3 regions of the Pseudocitrobacter faecalis genome follow, and region 2 is predicted to be linked to each of the others. Evidence: predicted binding sites of a transcription regulator. Region 2 holds the regulator's gene; each other region holds the start of a gene.
The links. Region 2 encodes PurR, which represses purine synthesis genes. Its sites were predicted from a motif close to CANGCAAACGTTTGCNTG; they were not measured.
Positions count from the first base shown of each region.

Region 1: gcvT (glycine cleavage system aminomethyltransferase GcvT) is a predicted target of PurR. The motif match lies at 3,116-3,133, and genes of this name have one in related genera.
Region 3: purM (phosphoribosylformylglycinamidine cyclo-ligase) is a predicted target of PurR. The motif match lies at 1,816-1,833, and genes of this name have one in related genera.

Region 1 is NZ_CBDDNJ010000002.1:394,475-401,122, reverse strand. It holds gene gcvP (aminomethyl-transferring glycine dehydrogenase) at 1-1,461, opposite strand, end outside; gene gcvH (glycine cleavage system protein GcvH) at 1,531-1,920, opposite strand; gene gcvT (glycine cleavage system aminomethyltransferase GcvT) at 1,946-3,040, opposite strand; gene ubiI (FAD-dependent 2-octaprenylphenol hydroxylase) at 3,449-4,651, opposite strand; gene ubiH (2-octaprenyl-6-methoxyphenyl hydroxylase) at 4,661-5,839, opposite strand; gene pepP (Xaa-Pro aminopeptidase) at 5,836-6,648, opposite strand, start outside.
Region 2 is NZ_CBDDNJ010000002.1:1,838,945-1,845,592, forward strand. It holds gene punC (purine nucleoside transporter PunC) at 1-57, opposite strand, end outside; gene punR (DNA-binding transcriptional activator PunR) at 167-1,099, shown strand; gene purR (HTH-type transcriptional repressor PurR) at 1,096-2,121, opposite strand; gene cydH (cytochrome bd-I oxidase subunit CydH) at 2,416-2,505, shown strand; gene ACOXYR_RS09575 (MFS transporter) at 2,667-3,833, shown strand; gene sodB (superoxide dismutase [Fe]) at 3,873-4,454, opposite strand; gene ACOXYR_RS09585 (C40 family peptidase) at 4,577-5,434, opposite strand; gene ACOXYR_RS09590 (Grx4 family monothiol glutaredoxin) at 5,775-6,122, shown strand; gene rnt (ribonuclease T) at 6,193-6,648, opposite strand, start outside.
Region 3 is NZ_CBDDNJ010000002.1:865,145-871,792, reverse strand. It holds gene ACOXYR_RS04735 (6-phospho-beta-glucosidase) at 1-713, opposite strand, end outside; gene bglK (beta-glucoside kinase BglK) at 726-1,604, opposite strand; gene purM (phosphoribosylformylglycinamidine cyclo-ligase) at 1,890-2,927, shown strand; gene purN (phosphoribosylglycinamide formyltransferase) at 2,927-3,571, shown strand; gene ACOXYR_RS04715 (hypothetical protein) at 3,741-4,958, shown strand; gene ppk1 (polyphosphate kinase 1) at 5,118-6,648, shown strand, end outside.

The sequences.
Region 1 (6,648 bases), 1.4 Mb from region 2:
CTCGGTTTCGCTGTGGTAGCGGTTAAATACCGGATGGGTCAGGATCGCGTCGTCACGCAGCATCGCTGCCGGGATCGAACGGCTATCGAGCGCCACGTCTTTATCCAGCGTGTCGATATTCAGGCCGTGGTTGTCACCGAGGATCACGCTGAACAGCTTCAGCACATCATCACGGGTGGTAGTTTCATCGAGCGTAATACCCACCGCATTGTGGATGTCGCTGCGCAGGTTAATTTCCGCTGCTTCGGCACGCGCCAGCACGCTGGCTTTATCTGCCACCTCTACACACAGCGTGTCGAAGAAGTGCGTAAAGCGCAGTTTTTGCCCTTTCTGCTGCAGACCTGCCGCCAGGATATCGGTCAGGCGATGAATACGATTCGCGATACGTTTCAGGCCAACCGGGCCGTGGAAGACAGCATACAGGCTGGCAATGTTTGCCAGCAGAACCTGAGAAGTACAAATGTTGGAGTTCGCTTTCTCGCGGCGGATGTGCTGCTCGCGAGTCTGCATCGCCATACGCAGCGCGGTATTACCCGCCGCATCTTTCGATACACCGATAATACGGCCCGGCATAGAGCGTTTAAATTCATCTTTCGCCGCAAAGAACGCCGCGTGCGGGCCACCGTAGCCCATCGGCACGCCAAAGCGCTGAGCAGAGCCGAAGATAATGTCTGCGCCCTGTTTGCCCGGTGCGGTTAACAGCACCAGCGCCATAAAATCAGCGGCAACGCTTACAACGACTTTGCGGGATTTCAGTTCCGCCATCAGCGACGTGTAATCGTGAACTTCGCCGGTGGTGCCAACTTGCTGAAGCAGCACACCGAAGACATCCTGGTGATCCAGCGCTTTGCTGGCATCATCAACAATCACGTCAAAACCGAACGTTTCTGCGCGTGTACGTACCACATCCAGCGTCTGCGGATGGACATCGGCAGCCACGAAGAAACGGTTGGCGTTTTTCAGTTTGCTGACGCGTTTTGCCATCGCCATCGCTTCGGCGGCGGCGGTGGCTTCGTCCAGCAGAGAAGCGGAGGCGATATCCAGACCGGTCAGATCCAGCGTCACCTGCTGGAAGTTCAGCAGCGACTCAAGACGGCCCTGCGAAACTTCCGGCTGATAAGGCGTGTATGCGGTGTACCAGCCCGGGTTTTCCAGCATGTTGCGCTGGATAACCGGCGGCAACTGAACGCCCGTATAGCCCATGCCAATGTAAGACTTAAAGCGCTTGTTACGTCCGGCAATCGCTTTCAGCTCCGCCAGTGCGGCGAATTCTGTCGTCGCGTCACCCACCTGCGGCGGGGTGGCAAGCTGGATATCTTTCGGCACGATTTGGGAAATCAGTGCAGTTAATGAATCCGCGCCAACCGTTTTCAGCATCTCCTGCTGTTGCTGAGCGTCCGGCCCGATGTGACGTTCGATAAAAGCATCACGGTTTTCAAGCTGGCTTAAAGTCTGTGTCATGAGCGATGGTTCCTGAAACGTGCGGTGATTTTAGAATGCCCTCTCCCTGAGGGAGAGGGAGAACAACGGTTACTCGTCTTCTAACAGTGCGGCGTAGGCTGTCGCATCCAGCAGCGCGGCAACTTCTGCTTCATCGCTGGCTTTGATTTTGAAGATCCAGCCGCCCGCGTACGGTTCGCTATTGACCAGCTCTGGCGAGTCGCTCAGTTCATCGTTAACCGCGACGATTTCACCGCTGATTGGCGCGAAGATGTCGGACGCCGCTTTAACGGACTCCGCTACCGCGCAGTCATCGCCTGCGGCAACGGTCGCGCCGACATCAGGCAGGTCAACAAACACCATATCGCCCAGTAATTCCTGCGCGTGTTCGGTGATGCCTACGGTGTATGAGCCATCGGCTTCTTTACGCAGCCATTCATGTTCTTTGCTGTATTTCAGTTCTGCGGGTACGTTGCTCATCAAAATGTCTCCAGAAAAGGGGGAATTACGCGACGGCCTTGCCGTTACGCACAAAAACAGGTTTCGTTACTTTTACCGGCATTTCACGGTTACGGATCTGGACGATCGCGGTTTCGCCAATGCCCGCCGGAACGCGAGCCAGCGCAATACTGTGACCCAGCGTCGGGGAGAATGTCCCGCTGGTGATCACGCCTTCCAGCGCATTACCGTGAGCGTCAGTGAAACGCACCGGCAGTTCGCCGCGCAGCACGCCTTTTTCGGTCATCACCAGGCCAACCAGTTGCTCGGTGCCTTTTTCACGCTGCATCTCCAGCGCTTCACGACCGATAAAATCACGGTCGGCAGGTTCCCAGGCAATGGTCCAGCCCATGTTGGCCGCCAGCGGAGAGATACCTTCATCCATCTCCTGACCGTATAAATTCATCCCGGCTTCCAGACGCAGCGTATCGCGCGCGCCCAGACCACACGGTTTTACACCCGCTTCAACCAACGCGCGCCAAAAATCGGCGGCTTTTTCGCGCGGCATCGCAATTTCGTATCCAGCTTCACCGGTATAGCCGGTGGTAGCCACAAACAAATCACCCGTCTGTACGCCAAAGAACGGTTTCATGCCCTCAACGGCTTGACGCTGTTCATCGTTAAACAGGGTTTCGGCTTTTGCTTTGGCATTTGGCCCCTGCACCGCGATCAGCGACAGGTCATCACGAACGGTGATTTCAATGGCGAACGGTTCAGCGTGTTGGGTAATCCAGGAGAGGTCTTTTTCGCGGGTGGCGGAGTTTACAACGAGGCGGAAATACTCTTCGGTGAGGAAATAGACGATAAGGTCGTCAATTACGCCGCCCGAGGCGTTTAGCATACCGCTGTATAGCGCTTTGCCCGGTTTCGTCAGTTTGGCGACGTCGTTTGCCAGCAGATAGCGCAGAAACTCGCGGGTGCGGCTGCCGTGCAGGTCGACGATGGTCATGTGCGACACATCAAACATTCCGGCATCGGTACGCACCGCGTGGTGCTCGTCAATCTGCGAACCGTAATGCAGCGGCATCATCCAGCCGTGAAAATCCACCATTCGCGCGCCGCACTGCACATGTTGATCATACAAAGGCGTTTGTTGTGCCATCTTGTCCTCGTTGAGTAAGCAAAGCCAACCACTTTCCATTACAAAAAACCCGGCGCCGACACTGCGAACAGCCCCGACGCAAACGTTCTCTTTTGCCTGAACTTACCACCGAAATCGGCAGTAAACCATAAGCAAAGATGGGTCATCAGATTAGCTTATGGTCAAAATCAGCCCAAAAGCTTACAGAGTTATTCGCTGTAAAAATGCGAATAACACCACATATAATTAACATTGGCGCACGAACATTTAGCATAAAACCATATTTAGTGCGGAAAACGAGGCGTGTTTTTCGTTATCTCAAAAATGCTGAATTAGAAAAACTAATGCGAAATAAGGCGTGAAATTAGAATTTTTCAAACGAGAGGGTAGCACTCCCGACAGAGCGTCGGGAGCAGAAGTGTGACGCAGTTAACGAAGCCATTCCGGCAGATCATTCAGACCCATTGCCTGACGAATTAACTGGGGTTTAACACCCGGTAATGTATCGGCGAGTTTCAGGCCAATGTCGCGCAGCAGTTTTTTCGCCGGATTCTCGCCCGCGAAGAGTTCGCGGAACCCCTGCATGCCTGCCAGCATCATCGCCGCGCTGTGCTTACGACTGCGCTCGTAGCGGCGCAGATAGAAATGCTGACCGATATCTTTGCCCTGCGCATGCAAACGACGAACTTCATCAATCAATTCCGCCGCATCCATAAAGCCCAGGTTGACCCCCTGCCCCGCCAGCGGATGAATGGTATGCGCGGCATCGCCAACTAACGCCAGACGGTGTGCAGCAAACTGGCGCGCGTAACGCCCGGTTAGCGGATAGACCTGACGTTCGCTCTCAAGCGTACACAGACCAAGACGATTATCGAAAGCGATGTTCAGCGCTTTGGTAAACACGTGCTCATCGGCCTGCTGCATCCGTTCGGCTTCCTGCGGCGACAGCGACCAAACGATTGAACAAAGGTGCGGATCAGAAAGCGGCAGGAAGGCCAGAATGCCTTCGCCATGGAATGCCTGACGGGCGATGGCATCATGCGGTTCAGTGGTGCGAATGGTCGCCACCAGCGCGTGATGTTTATAATCCCAGAAGGTTAACGGGATATCCGCTTTATTCCGCAGCCAGGAGTTTGCACCATCGGCCCCCACCACCAGACGCGCCGTCAGCATGGAGCCATCTTTCAGTGTCAAAAACGCGTCGTTCTCGCCCCAGGCAACCTGCTGAAGTTCAGCGGGAGCCATCAACGTAATATCCTGACAACGCTGCGCTTTTTCCCACAATGCATTGTGGATCACCGCATTCTCAACAATATGGCCGAGATGACCGTAGCCCAGACTTTTATCATCAAAAGCGATGCGCCCGAAGCTGTCTTTATCCCACACTTCCATGCCGTGATAGGGGCTGGCGCGATGGGCAAGAATAGAAGACCAGACATCCAGCCTTGTCAGTAATTTTTCGCTACCCGCATTGATTGCCGACACACGCAACGCCGGAGGCGCATCGGCCGCCAGCGGCTGGGGCAACGTCTGTTCCAGCACCGCGACGCGCAGGCCGCTGCCCTGTAAACCACAGGCAACCGCCAGGCCCACCATTCCACCGCCAACGATAGCGACATCTACACTCTGCACATTGACTCCTTAACGGGCTACCCAGCCCAGCGTACGCTGCGCCAGCACATCGCGTGCCGGGGTGAATAATTCCATCGCCATTAAACCGACATTACGCCCAACAACCAGCGGGGCCCAACGGTTGGCGAACAGGTGCACTAAACCATCGGTCACGCCGATGGTGGCGGCTTTATCATCCGCACGCTGACGTTGATAACGACACAGCAGCCCATAGCTGCCAATATCCTGGCCCGCGTCAAACGCCTGCGCCAGCAATTCCGCCAGCGACATAACGTCACGCAGACCAAGGTTGAAGCCCTGACCGGCTATCGGATGCAGCGTTTGTGCCGCGTTGCCCACCAGTGCCAGACGGTGTGATACCGCACGTGTCGCCGTGGTGAGAGACAACGGATACGCATGGCGTGTGCCAGCCTGGGTAATGCGCCCCAAACGCCAGCCAAACGCCTGCTGGAGTTCATTGCAGAAACGTTCGTCCGACCAGCCCATCACCTCGTCACGATTCTCCAGCGCATGGCACCACACCAACGAGCAACGCCCTTGTGACATCGGTAGCATCGCCAGCGGGCCATTCGAGGTGAAACGTTCATACGCGCGCCCCTGATGTGGCACGGCGGTGGTGACATTGGCGATAACCGCAAGCTGTTGATACGGCTCCTGTTGCCAGCTAATGCCGCACTGTTCACCCAGCGCCGAGCGCGAACCGTCGGCGGCCACCAGCATCTGCCCGCTGATCGTCTCGCCGCTTTCCAGCGTGACGCTCACAGCATCCTGAGTACGATTAACGCTGGCTACACGCGCCGGGCAATGCAACGTAACACCCGGCGCTTTACGCAGCAGCGCGAAAAGGCGTTGTCCGACGTCATGCAGTTCCACCACGTTGCCCAGAGCAGGCAAGCGATAATCTTCTGCTTCCAGCGTAACGAACCCGGCATGGCCGCGATCGCTGACATGGACGGTGTTGATTGCCGTCGCGCAGCTGGCGATGGCCTGCCAGATACCGACTTTCGCCAGTTGCTGACACGTGCCTGCCGCCAGCGCGATCGCCCGGGCATCAAAGCCCGGATGTTGCAGAGAATCCACTTCCGCCGCTTCAATCAGATGCACGGGCAAGCGCCCGCCGGTCATTTGCGATACCGCCAGCGCAAGCGTCGCGCCGGTCATCCCGCCACCAACAATAATCAGGCTCATAAGCGACGCGCCGCCGCCATCAGCGCTTCAATATCGTCCGCGCGTTTAACCACCGAGGCGGTCAAATTTTCGTTACCGTCTGCGGTAATCAGAATATCGTCTTCGATACGAATGCCAATGCCGCGATACTCCGCGGGTACGTCCGCATCCGGCGCGATGTAGAGGCCCGGCTCGACGGTCAACACCATGCCAGGCTCCAGCACGCGCGAGCGATCCACACCGTAAACACCAACGTCGTGTACATCCAGCCCCAGCCAGTGGCTCAGGCCATGCATAAAGAACGGACGATGGGCGTTTTCCGCGATCAATTCATCGACTTCACCGTGCAGAATACCCAGATCGCGCAGGCCGGTAATCATGATGCGCACCACTTCAGCGGTGACTTCCTGAATAGAGGTGCCTGGGCGATAGAGTTTGAGCGAGGTTTCCAGCGATTCCAGCACGATGTCATAAATGGCGCGCTGCGCCGGGGTAAATTTGCCGTTCACCGGGAAGGTACGGGTGATATCACCGGCGTAGCCTTTGTATTCACAACCGGCGTCAATCAGCACCAGATCGCCATCGCGCAGTTCAGATTCATTTTCGGTGTAGTGCAGAATGCAGCCGTTTTCGCCGCCGCCAACAATCGTGTTGTAAGAGGGGAAACGCGCACCGTGACGGGTAAATTCATGCAGAATTTCCCCTTCGAGCTGATATTCGAACATGCCCGGCTGGCATTTCTCCATCGCGCGCGTGTGGGCCAGTGCGGTAATTTCGCCGGCGCGACTCATTACGGCAATCTCTTCTTCCGATTTGAACAGGCGCATTTC
Region 2 (6,648 bases):
GAAGCCTAAAACACTCAGGCCCGCCAGCCAGACTAAAAATCCTTTCCCAGGTTGCATAAAAACGCCTTTTTTGTACAGATGAGGAGGCTGAGAGTGTAGAGAGTGAAAACTGCCTTGTGAAACGCTAATATTTGCGTAGTGGTTTCAAAAATTTTGTGAGCAGAAAATGTGGTCTGAATATTCGCTGGAAGTTGTGGATGCTGTCGCGCGGAACGGAAGCTTTAGCGGCGCGGCAAATGAGCTCCACCGTGTGCCTTCTGCAATCAGTTATACAGTACGGCAACTCGAGGAGTGGCTGGCGGTTCCGCTGTTTGAACGTCGTCACCGGGATGTGGAATTAACCCCTGCAGGGGCATGGTTTTTGAAAGAGGGGCGCTCTGTTATCAAAAAAATGCAGATCACCCGTCAGCAGTGTCAACAAATAGCCAACGGCTGGCGTGGGCAGTTGGCGATTGCCGTGGATAACATTGTCAAACCCGAACGCACACGACAGATGATTGTTGATTTCTATCGCCACTTCAGTGATGTAGAGCTGCTGGTCTACCAGGAAGTTTTTAATGGCGTATGGGATGCGCTGGCGGATGGGCGAGTTGAACTGGCGATTGGCGCGACACGCGCGATACCCGTAGGGGGGCGATATGCGTTCCGGGATATGGGCATGCTGAGCTGGCAGTGCGTGGTCGCCCGCTCGCATCCACTGGCACAAATGGAGGGGCCGCTCAGTGATGACGTGTTGCGCAACTGGCCGTCACTGGTGCGCGAAGATACATCGCGTTCGTTACCTAAACGTACCACCTGGTTACTGGATAACCAGAAGCGGGTCGTGGTACCGGACTGGGAATCGTCAGAAACCTGTTTATCTGCTGGATTATGCGTTGGAATGGTGCCAGATCATTTTGCGCAACCAAAGATTGATAAAGGCGAATGGGCGGCACTGGCACTGGAAAACCCGTTTCCCGATGCCGCCTGTTGTCTGACCTGGCAGCAAAACGACAGTTCACCAGCGCTAAGCTGGTTACTCGACTATTTAGGGGACAGTGAAACGCTGAACAATGAATGGTTGCGAACGCCCGACTCGAGCGTCCGCAAAGACGCTTAACGGCGGTAATCGCGGAACGGGCCGTCGGCCACGGAACGGCGTTCAATCAGGCGCGGGTGCACTTCGATGGACTGCGACTCTTCGCGTTTGCTGACGATTCTGTCCATCAGCATATTGAAGGCGGTTTCCCCGAGGGAGTCCTTCGGCTGGTGGATAGTGGTCAGTGCTGGCGTAAAGAAACGCGAGTTGCGCACGTTGTCATAACCAATCAGCGAGATATCCTGCGGCACGCGCAGGCCCATTTCGTCTGCGGCGCACAACGCGCCCATCGCCATGATATCGCCGCCGCAGAAGATAGCGGTAGGGCGCGGATTCTGGGACAGTATTTGCTGCATCGCGCGGTAGCCGGACTCCGGTTCGAAATCGCCCTGCACAATCCAGTTTTCCGGCACCTTGATCATCATCTCTTCCATGGCTTTCATAAAGCCAGCCAGACGACCCGCGCCGGTGTTACGCTCCAGTGGGCCTGGGATCACGCCGATTTCGCGATGTCCGCGTTCCACCAGATAACGACCAGCCATGTAGCCGCCTTCAAAGGCGTTATCAATAACCGAGTCGGTAAAGTCGGCTTTCGCTTCACCCCAGTCCATGACCACCATCGGAATATGGCGGTATTCTTCCAGCATTTGCAGCAATGATTCCGGATATTCTGAACACATCACCAGCAGGCCGTCCACGCGCTTCTGCGCCATCATTGAGAGATACGCGCGCTGTTTCTCAAGATTGTTCCACGCATTACCGAGGATCAGGGTATAGCCTTTCTGGAAGCAGTTCTTCTCAACGGCTTCAATAATTTCTGCAAAGTAGGCAGCTTCACTGCTGGTCGCCAACAAACCAATGGATTTGGTGTGATTGACCTTCAGACTGCGGGCCACGGCGCTGGGAGAGTAGTGCAATTCTTTGATTGCCGCCCACACCGCTTCACGCGTCTCTTCGGCGACAAAACGCGTCTTGTTAATCACATGTGATACAGTTGTAGTGGAAACGTTTGCGCGCTTCGCTACATCTTTAATAGTTGCCATTCCATCTCACTCCAGACCCGGGCCTGCCCCTGATCGATTCAATACGAAAACGTTTGCCTTCACTCACCCTGGCGCAATGTTATGAATTGCGGTTCGCCGGGAAAACGACACAGGACGACAGGAGGGGGTCAATGGCCGATACACTTTTTAATAAGCGTCGAATTTTGTCTTATCTTTGACAAAAGTGGAAGCGCAAAATCGGTTATTGCGTGAAATCCGGGAAGATTTTTGCGATTAAGTGTGCAAAAATGACATAGCTCACTTTTGGTGTGGGGATAATAAGGAGAAAAATTGATGAGTACCGAACTGAAGATGTCAATTACCACCACGGTTATTACGCTGGCGCTGATCGTTGCTGCTGCGCTGACCGCCGTCCTGCATTAACCCATCCTAAAGGGAGAGACGGCTCTCCCTCTCTTCGATTGTTATCAATTCAGCAAAAATATTTTGCTAATTTGTTCACTTCTGTTTTTTTGTGATTGATGTCATGCTTTTGCCATCTGTTGTCACGCCGCCTTGCGTTTGCGGCAAACCGGAGTCAAAGCATGAAAGTGAATTATCCCTTACTGGCGTTAGCCGTAGGCGCATTCGGAATCGGTACCACCGAATTTTCGCCAATGGGGCTATTACCCGTTATTGCCAAAGGGGTTGATGTCTCGATTCCCGCCGCTGGCATGTTGATCAGCGCTTACGCTGTAGGTGTGATGGTTGGCGCGCCGCTGATGACGCTGCTGCTTTCACATCGCGCACGGCGCAACGCGTTAATCTTCCTGATGGCGATTTTCACTTTGGGCAACGTCCTTTCCGCGATTGCACCGGATTACACTACGTTAATGCTGTCGCGCATTATTACCAGCCTCAATCACGGTGCGTTCTTTGGTCTGGGATCGGTTGTTGCCGCAAGCGTGGTACCGAAAGATAAACAAGCGAGCGCCGTCGCGACCATGTTTATGGGGCTGACCATCGCCAACATCGGCGGCGTTCCGGCGGCAACATGGCTCGGAGAAACGATCGGCTGGCGTATGTCGTTCCTGGCGACGGCCGGGCTCGGCGTGATTGCGATTATTGGTCTGTGGCTGTCGCTGCCGAAAGGCGGGGCGGGTGAGAAACCGGACGTGAAGCGTGAACTGTCGGTGCTGGTTCGCCCGCAGGTACTGTCTGCGTTGCTCACCACCGTGCTGGGCGCGGGGGCGATGTTCACGCTCTATACCTACATTTCGCCGGTGCTGCACACTATCACGGATGCGACACCTGCCTTTATCACATTGATGTTGGTGCTGATTGGTGTAGGTTTCTCCATCGGCAACTATCTTGGTGGTAAATTTGCAGACCGTTCAGTCAGCGGTACCCTGAAAGGTTTTCTGCTGCTGTTAATGTTGATAATGCTGGCGATCCCGTTCCTGGCGCGCACGGAAATCGGTGCCGCATTCAGTATGGTGGTGTGGGGCGCGGCGACCTTTGCGGTGGTGCCACCGTTGCAGATGCGCGTAATGCGTGTTGCGCATGAAGCGCCGGGGCTTTCTTCTTCCGTCAACATTGGCGCGTTTAATCTCGGTAATGCTTTAGGTGCCGTAGCCGGTGGTGCGGTGATTTCTGGCGGACTGGGTTACAGCTTTGTGCCGGTGATGGGGGCGATTGTGGCAGGACTGGCGCTACTGCTGGTTTTCTTCAGCAGCCGCTCTCAGGGTGAAGAGGTCGTGGTAAGCCAGTAACAACAACGCAGAAGGGGAAACCCTTCTGCGTCATTTTCTTTATGCCGCCAGATTCTCAGCAACAAACTTCCAGTTTACCAGCGCCCAGAAGTGCTCCAGATAGCTAACGCGTGCATTACGGTAATCAATATAGTAAGCGTGTTCCCACACATCGACCGTCAGCAGCGGTTTGGCATCCGTCGTCAGCGGCGTACCTGCGTTAGAGGTAGAGACAATTGCCAGGCTGCCGTCGACTTTTTTCACAAGCCAGGTCCAGCCAGAACCGAAGTTCTTCGCGGCTGCATCGTTGAACTGCGCTTTAAACTCAGCAAAGCTACCGAAAGAACGGTTGATGGCTTCCGCCACGTCACCGGTCGGTTCGCCACCGGCATTCGGTGCCAGGCAGTGCCAGTAGAAGGTGTGGTTCCAGACCTGTGCTGCGTTGTTGAACACGCCGCCTTCAGAGGTGCGAATGATCTCTTCCAGTGATTTGCCCTCAAACGCCGTCCCTTTAACCATATTGTTCAGGTTGGTAACGTAAGTCTGGTGGTGTTTCCCATAATGATACTCGAGCGTCTCGGCAGAAATGTGCGGTGCCAGAGCGTCTTTGGCATACGGTAATGCAGGTAATTCGAACGACATTGCTACTCTCCTTTTTATAGTTAATATCCCCAGTAACCCTGTACTGAGTGTGGATAGAGTAGCAAATTAAAAGGTGTGATAAAAGAGAAGGTTACCCTGCCAGATGTGTGGCAGGGTAGGGGTTAGCGGATGGTTTTCGGCGTCATTACGCGGCGTGCGCCGACGTAGTGGCGATCCCAGTAGTCTTCACTGAGGGAGGTAATTTGAATATCGCGACCGGTACGCGGAGACTGAATAAACTTTCCACCGCCGATGTAGACACCAACGTGATCGGCGGTGCCGCGTCCACGCGTGCGGAAGAACACTAAATCGCCGCTCTCCAACTCACCCCGGTCAATCGCACGGGCATCGCGCAGGTGATACATTTCGTTAGCTGTTCGCGGAATACGGAATTTCACCAGATCTTTATAGGCGTAATAAACCAGACCGCTGCAATCAAAACCGGTGCGCGGAGACGTGCCACCCCAGCGGTAAGGTTTGCCAATCTGGCCCATCAATTTGTTCATCGCGGTTTTTTGTGCTTTCTGCACGCGCGCCTTGTGCGCTTCAGCAATAGTTAACGGTTTGCTCTCCACCTTGCTGGTGGTACAGGACTTCCTGTGACCTTTTCGGGCAACGCATTTGGTGGTGACGTTTGCCGCTGCGGTTTTCATCGCGCTGCTCTTACTGCGACGCGTTGAGGCCGTTCTGGTGGTGCTGGCGGCGCGCGCGGTGCGGGATGATTTGCTGGCGGTAGAGGCGATTTTTTTACTTGCCGTCGCCTTCGTGGTGGTTTTTTTACTGGTTGAGGCGGTGGACTTCTTCTTGCTGCTGCTTTTGCTGACGGTATTTTTCTTCTTCCGTTCGCTTCCCTTTGCGGAGAGCGATTTTTGCGCCGACGTGGCTTTCGTATGACCGGAAGCGTGCGAGAGCGGCGAGAATGTTAATGATGAAAACAGCAAAGCACAGAGCGTGATCGACATTTTTTTTATTCGCGCCACTGAGCAATCCTCTGAGTATGGAGGCATAAAAATTCATGCCTGGGTATGATTTACAAAACTCATCAATTCTAATCCATATAAAGCAATAAAGTTAATAGCGATTTTGTATCTAAAATAGTGTTTCGTTAGCAAGTGCAAAAAAAAACAGCAATCGAAATACAATGAGCTAAAAAATGGACAGTTTTTTAGTCAGCAGGTTGCTAAAGTGACATTTCACAGGCATCTTCTGTGCTCAGACGTTAAAATAGTAAAGCGTGAATAAAATGTTATTTTCCGTCTGAGGTCTGAAACGCTACAATGTCAGACTACATGTGGTATTCGAAGTTAAGGAAGTAAGACAATGAGCACAACTGTTGAAACAATCCAACGTCAGATCGCTGAGAACCCCATCCTGCTGTACATGAAGGGTTCCCCGAAACTGCCGAGCTGCGGTTTTTCCGCACAAGCTGTGCAGGCGCTCTCTGCCTGTGGCGAACGCTTTGCTTACGTAGATATTCTGCAAAATCCGGAGATCCGCGCAGAGCTGCCGAAATACGCAAACTGGCCGACCTTCCCGCAACTGTGGGTTGATGGCGAGCTGGTTGGCGGCTGCGACATCATCATCGAGATGTACCAGCGCGGCGAATTGCAGCAGTTGATCAAAGAAGCTGCTGCAAAATATAAAGAAGAAGAGCCAAAAGCGGAGTAATTCGCGAAAGGCGCTTTTGCGTCAGCGGGCACAAAAAAGCGACCTGGAACGGTCGCTTTTTTTATGAGATTTATTCTGCTGCTATTGGTAGCGGCCAGCCGCCCAGGCGTTTCCAGCGGTTGACGATTTCGCAGAATAACTGCGCGGTTTGTTCCGTGTCGTACAGCGCGGAGTGTGCCTGCTCGCCGTCAAAGGCCATACCTGCTGCGATGCAGGCTTTCGACAGAACGGTTTGCCCCAGCGCCAGACCGCTCAGGGCAGCGGTATCGAAGGTGACGAAAGGGTGGAACGGGTTACGTTTCAGATTCGCGCGCTCGGCGGCGGCCATCATAAAACTGTGATCGAAGGTGGCGTTATGCGCGACCATAATGGCACGGTTGCAGCCCGCGTCCTTCAGGCCTTTGCGCACCATTTTGAAAATAGCATGCAGCGCATCATATTCGCTCACGGCGCCACGCTCCGGGTCAGTCGGATCGATACCATTAAACGCCAGCGCTTCCGGTTGCAGATTCGCACCCTCAAACGG
Region 3 (6,648 bases), 970 kb from region 2:
ATCATGCAGCCGATTTGCAGCGACGGATTAATCTCACGCCCCGCTTTTACCGCCAGGGCGCTGGCCACCAGCTCATAGTGCGCCGCCTGGTACATTACCGGCTCGCGATCTTCACCTGGCTGATATTTCAGCCCGGAGTTCGTGAACGGAGCGAAATCCTCATGGAAGTTAGCCTGGTTATTAATCTCGTTGAAGGTCATCCAGTACTTCACTTTGTGCTGGTAGCGCGTGAAGACAACCTTTGCAAAACGCACAAAAAAGTCGATGAGTTTACGGTTTCGCCAGCCACCATATTCAGTCACGAGGTGATACGGCATCTCGAAGTGCGATAGAGTGATAACCGGCTCAATGCCGAGCTTCAGGCACTCATCAAACAGATCGTCGTAGAACTGCAATCCGGCTTCATTGGGTTCCCGTTCGTCGCCTTTTGGAAAAATACGCGTCCAGGCGATAGAGGTTCGGAAACACTTGTAACCCATCTCGGCAAACAGTTTGAGATCGTCTTTGTAGCGATGGTAGAAATCAATGGCTTCATGATTAGGATAATTTTTGCCGGGCAATACGCCATCGGTGATTTCTCGCGGCACGCCGTGCGCGCCCGCCGTCATCACATCAGCCACGCTGATGCCTTTCCCACCTTCCTGCCAGCCGCCTTCCAGCTGATGCGCAGCTACCGCGCCGCCCCACAGAAATCCCGCTTTAAATCCAGACATAACTTTCCCTCATTAAACAGTCGCGTTCTGTTGATTGAAATGGTAAACCGCGCCCAGCAGCCCGGCGTCGTTGCCCTGGCTTGCCGCACACACGAAGTCGTCGATACCGAACCAGCGTAGATGCTCACGCAGCAGCGTCAGGAACCCCGGGCGTTCAATAATGCCGCCGCCAATAAAAATGGTTTCAGGGTCGAAAAGATTGACCAGGTTATAGAGCCCGGTGGCGATGCCATTAAGGAAGTCATCGACCAGACGATGCGCTGCGCGATCGCCGGCTTCATAGGCGTCAAACACCGCCTCACCTGTGATGGCTTCCAGCGGTTGCCCAAGGCTGTCCGCGTAGCGTTTACGCAGCACGCGCAGCGTACAGGTTGTGTTCATGGTGTAATTCGTTACGCGACGCGAGGCTGGTCTATCGGTGAACATGTAACCGAATTCACCGGCGCGAAAGCGCTTGCCGTGAACCAGTTTGCCGTTGCAGAAAATCGCGCCGCCGATTCCGGTGCCGATAGTCAGCACCAGAAAATCATTCATCTTCGTAGCCATACCCTGCCAGCGCTCCGCCAGCAGCACGCAGTTGGCATCATTTTCGACCGTAACCGGGCGCGATGTTTTCGCCTCCAGCCATGCTTTCATCGCAAAGTTATCGAAGCGACGGATAGCGCCGCCCATTTCGATAAACCCGGTATGAGGATTAACATAGCCCGGCGCGCTGATCGCAATGCCGGTACAGTGGGGATGCGCGGCAACCCAGTCGAGCATTGCCTGCAAAATTTGGTCTCCGTCACTGTCGACGATCGCCGCTTTGCCTTTCTCTACAATCGTCCCCTGCGCGTCCACAACACCCATTTTTAACGCGGTGCCGCCAATATCAAATGCTGCAATGCTCATCGTTCTCATCCCTCCCGAATGGTAAAACGACACGCTTAATGCTCGTTCCTGCATAACAGAAACCGGTTTCAGTGGCATCATGTGCATTCAAAGCAACCGATGCAAGGACAAAAATGTACCCGGTTTCATTTTCGTGAACGGTATCAAACTTGACCATCTTCTTAGGTGAAAGGGCAAAAATCCGCGCCCTTAAAAATGGATGCACAATGGGCTCGCAAACGTTTGCTTAGACTGTTAGAATTGCGCCGATTTTTCTTGCTAACGCAAACGCGTGGAGACTTAGCAGTGACCGACAAAACCTCTCTCAGCTATAAAGATGCCGGTGTTGATATTGACGCAGGAAACGCTCTGGTTGACCGAATCAAGGGTACGGTGAAGAAAACCCGTCGCCCGGAAGTGATGGGTGGATTAGGTGGATTCGGCGCATTGTGCGCACTGCCGCAAAAATATCGTGAACCGGTGCTGGTCTCTGGCACGGATGGCGTTGGCACCAAACTGCGTCTGGCAATGGATTTAAAACGTCATGACACCATTGGTATCGACCTTGTCGCCATGTGTGTCAATGACCTGGTCGTTCAGGGCGCCGAGCCCCTGTTCTTCCTCGACTACTACGCCACCGGCAAACTGGACGTCGACACCGCGGCCAGCGTGATCAACGGCATCGCGGAAGGCTGTTTACAGTCTGGCTGCTCCCTTGTGGGCGGCGAGACGGCAGAAATGCCGGGCATGTACCACGGTGAAGATTACGATGTGGCAGGCTTCTGCGTCGGGGTAGTAGAAAAATCAGAAATCATCGATGGTTCAAAAGTCACCGACGGCGACGTGCTGATCGCGCTGGGCTCCAGCGGCCCGCACTCTAACGGTTATTCACTGGTGCGCAAAATTGTGGAGGTCAGCGGTTGTGACCCGGAAACCACGCAACTGGAAGGCAAATCGCTCGCCGACCATCTGCTGGCGCCAACCCGCATCTACGTGAAATCCATTCTGGAACTGATCGAAAACGTCGACGTCCACGCCATCGCCCACCTGACCGGCGGCGGTTTCTGGGAGAACATCCCGCGCGTCCTGCCGGATAACACCCAGGCGGTAATTGACGAATCTTCCTGGCAATGGCCAGCCATCTTTAACTGGATGCAGGACGCAGGTAATGTCAGTCGTCATGAAATGTACCGCACCTTTAACTGTGGCGTGGGCATGGTGATTGCACTGGCAGCCGATGAGGCGGATAAAGCCATTGCCCTGATGAACGAAAAAGGTGAAAACGCGTGGAAAATCGGCTATATCAAAGCCACTGATTCTGAACAGCGTGTGGTCATCGAATAATGAAAAATATCGTGGTGCTCATTTCCGGCAACGGAAGCAACTTACAGGCTATCATCGACGCCTGTGCGCAAAAGAGAATAAAGGGCACCATTCGTGCGGTATTCAGCAATAAGGCCGATGCGTTCGGCCTTGAGCGCGCTCGCGAAGCGGGGATCCCGCAGCATGCGTTAACCGCCAACCAGTACGCCAGCCGTGAAGCATTTGACCGCGAGCTGATGCACGAAATCGACGCTTATGCGCCGGATGTCGTGGTGCTGGCAGGCTATATGCGGATTCTGAGCGCCGAGTTTGTCAGCCACTATCAGGGGCGGTTGCTGAATATCCACCCTTCCCTTTTGCCGAAATATCCGGGCCTTGATACGCATCGCCAGGTACTGGAAAACGGCGATGCTGTACACGGCACCTCGGTACACTTTGTCACCGAAGAGCTGGACGGCGGGCCGGTGATTTTACAGGCCAAAGTCCCCGTGTTTGACGGTGACGACGAGGCCGATATTACCGCGCGAGTTCAGGCTCAGGAACATGCTATTTACCCGCTGGTGGTGAGCTGGTTTGTCGAAGGTCGCCTGGCTATGCGTGAAAACAGCGCCTGGCTGGATGGCGTAAAACTGCCGGTCAGTGGTTATGCTTCCGAAGATGAGTAATCCTGTTCACCATCGTCCCAGACGGTGGTGAAATTCATTAAATAAATATTTCCCTCGTTAACGCTCTCTATTAATTATAATGCAAGCAAAATATTATAATACTTTTGACTTTCATCACTAAATCCCCTCTAATTCTCCCCAGATTAATTATTTCATCTGGCATAAGGTTATGTTTAAAAACAGGACGTTGTTATTAAGTGTTTGGGTTATTCCTGTCTTTTTCTTATTTTATTCATGCGTAAGCTATTTACACATTCAAAAGGCAGCATTATCTATCCACAACATGGAAGCAAAATTCGAGCTGGCACAGGCCTCTGACAAAGAGACCTACCAATGGGAGGGGCGTTCTCTTTCAAAACAAAACACTATCGAATTTTATCAGGCCGCTAACGAAAAATTCGGCAAATACATTAACTGCATAAATATTTCACACCCCATATCAATATTCGCAATTATATTTTCAGTATTAACGCTATTTTCGGGTGTTTTTGCTCAGCGCCTGTGTTCGCGGGTCATTTCGATTAACGCCAGCGGTCTTGAGCCGGAAGAACAAGCGCCTTCATTCCACTGGTTTCGGACTATCCTTGCATTGGCGACTTTCCTTCATAGCGCCTGTTTTCTGTTAACGCTGATTTGTATTTTGGTCTGCAAATTGTTGCTCCTTCCGTGGTCAATTAAATTTCTCACAACGTCGCCGTCAGTCATCCTGATACTTGAAATTGTGGGTGCGGTGGTGGTTGCGGCGTTAATCGTTTGTCTCGCCTGGAGTCGTCGCTGTCTTATGCTTTTTAGCACGACTGAACCCGTCATCTACGGCATCATGATCAGTGTCCATGATGAACCAGAATTCTGGAAGTGGCTGAGTAACACGCTGCAGGCCAGCCATCACCCCGTGCCGGACAATGTCATATTAAGCCTTCAACAAGAGTGCCACGCCACGGTTGCACCGCTGGTGATGACCACGGGGGAGAAATTACATGGCTTAACCCTTTGCATTCCAGTTGACCGTATTAACACGCTCAGTAAGCGTCGGATGGCGGAGCAAATTTGCCAGGCGATGTCGCAGCCTGCCGAACTGGCACCCGAAGTTCGACACGATCTTCTCGAATCGCACCTTCGTCTGGTACAGGCGCAGCATCCTGTCGCACGTAACCAGCTTGATCGGGTTATGTTTCGCTGCGCCACCGCGGTAGCCTCGACGTTGGCAGGTTATTTCCTGCATGCATGGCGTGAGGCCATATATCAACAATCCACCCGCCAGATATGGTCAATGAGCAATTTAACCGTCAAGTCTGACGGCAGCCACACCGCTGGCCTGCTAAGCAGTATGCGCCTCTATCTTACAAAATTGGCTCAACAGCTACCCAAAGCCGATTTTCCCGCCTGATCCCCTGCCCTGGCCCAGTGCCGGGGCACAACATCCGTGATTTTTCCCTGTCATCGCGTAATAAGTGTCATACTCTTCTGGCACAGTTGGACAATCAACTGGAATGCTCGCCATAATAGCCAGGCCATAACGCGTGGATGGAACGGAGTGTAAGTAGTAATGGGTCAGGACAAACTGTATATCGAGAAAGAGCTAAGCTGGTTATCCTTCAATGAGCGGGTTCTTCAGGAAGCTGCGGATAAAAGCAATCCGCTGATTGAGCGCATGCGTTTCCTGGGGATCTACTCCAATAACCTGGATGAATTCTACAAAGTGCGTTTCGCCGAACTGAAGCGGCGCATTATCATCAGCGAAGAACAGGGCTCTACCGCCCACTCTCGTCATCTGTTGGGCAAGATCCAATCCCGCGTACTGAAAGCCGATCAAGAATTCGACGGCCTCTACAACGAACTGCTGCTGGAAATGGCGCGTAATCAAATCTTTCTGATTAACGAGCGTCAGCTTTCTGTGAACCAGCAAAGCTGGCTGCGTCATTACTTTAAACACCAGTTGCGTCAGCACATTACCCCGATTCTGCTGAACCGGGAAACGGACCTGGTGCAGTTCCTGAAAGACGACTACACCTATCTGGCGGTAGAGATTATTCGCGGCAACGAGACCCACTATGCGCTGCTGGAAATCCCGTCCGATAAAGTGCCGCGCTTTGTCAATCTGCCGCCTGAAACGCCGCGACGTCGCAAGCCAATGATCCTTCTGGATAACATTCTGCGCTACTGCCTGGATGATATCTTCAAAGGCTTCTTTGATTACGATGCCTTAAACGCCTACTCGATGAAGATGACCCGTGATGCCGAGTACGATCTGGTACACGAGATGGAATCGAGCCTGATGGAGCTGATGTCCTCCAGCCTGAAGCAGCGTTTAACCGCCGAACCAGTGCGTTTTGTTTATCAACGCGATATGCCAGACGCGATGGTGGAAATGCTGCGTAAAAAGCTCACCATCTCCCGCTACGATTCCATCGTTCCGGGTGGACGCTATCACAACTTTAAAGACTTCATTGGCTTCCCGAACGTCGGCAAAGCCAATCTGGTTAATAAACCAATGCCGCGTTTACGCCATATCTGGTTTGACAAATTCCGCAACGGCTTCGATGCCATTCGCGAACGGGATGTGCTGCTCTATTATCCGTATCACACGTTCGAGCATGTGCTGGAACTGCTGCGCCAGGCGTCGTTCGACCCGAGCGTGCTGGCCATCAAAATCAACATCTACCGCGTGGCCAAAGATTCCCGCATTATTGATGCGATGATCCACGCAGCGCACAACGGCAAGAAAGTGACGGTCGTGGTGGAATTACAGGCGCGTTTCGATGAAGAGGCCAACATCCACTGGGCCAAGCGTCTGACAGAAGCGGGTGTTCACGTTATCTTCTCGGCGCCAGGGCTCAAAATTCACGCCAAGCTGTTCCTTATTTCGCGTAAAGAAGGCGAAGATGTGGTGCGTTACGCCCATATTGGTACCGGAAACTTTAACGAGAAAACCGCGCGTATCTACACCGACTACTCGTTGCTGACCGCCGATGCGCGCATTACCAATGAAGTGCGTCGGGTCTTTAACTTTATTGAAAACCCGTACCGTCCGGTCACTTTCGATTATCTGATGGTATCGCCACAAAACTCCCGTCGTC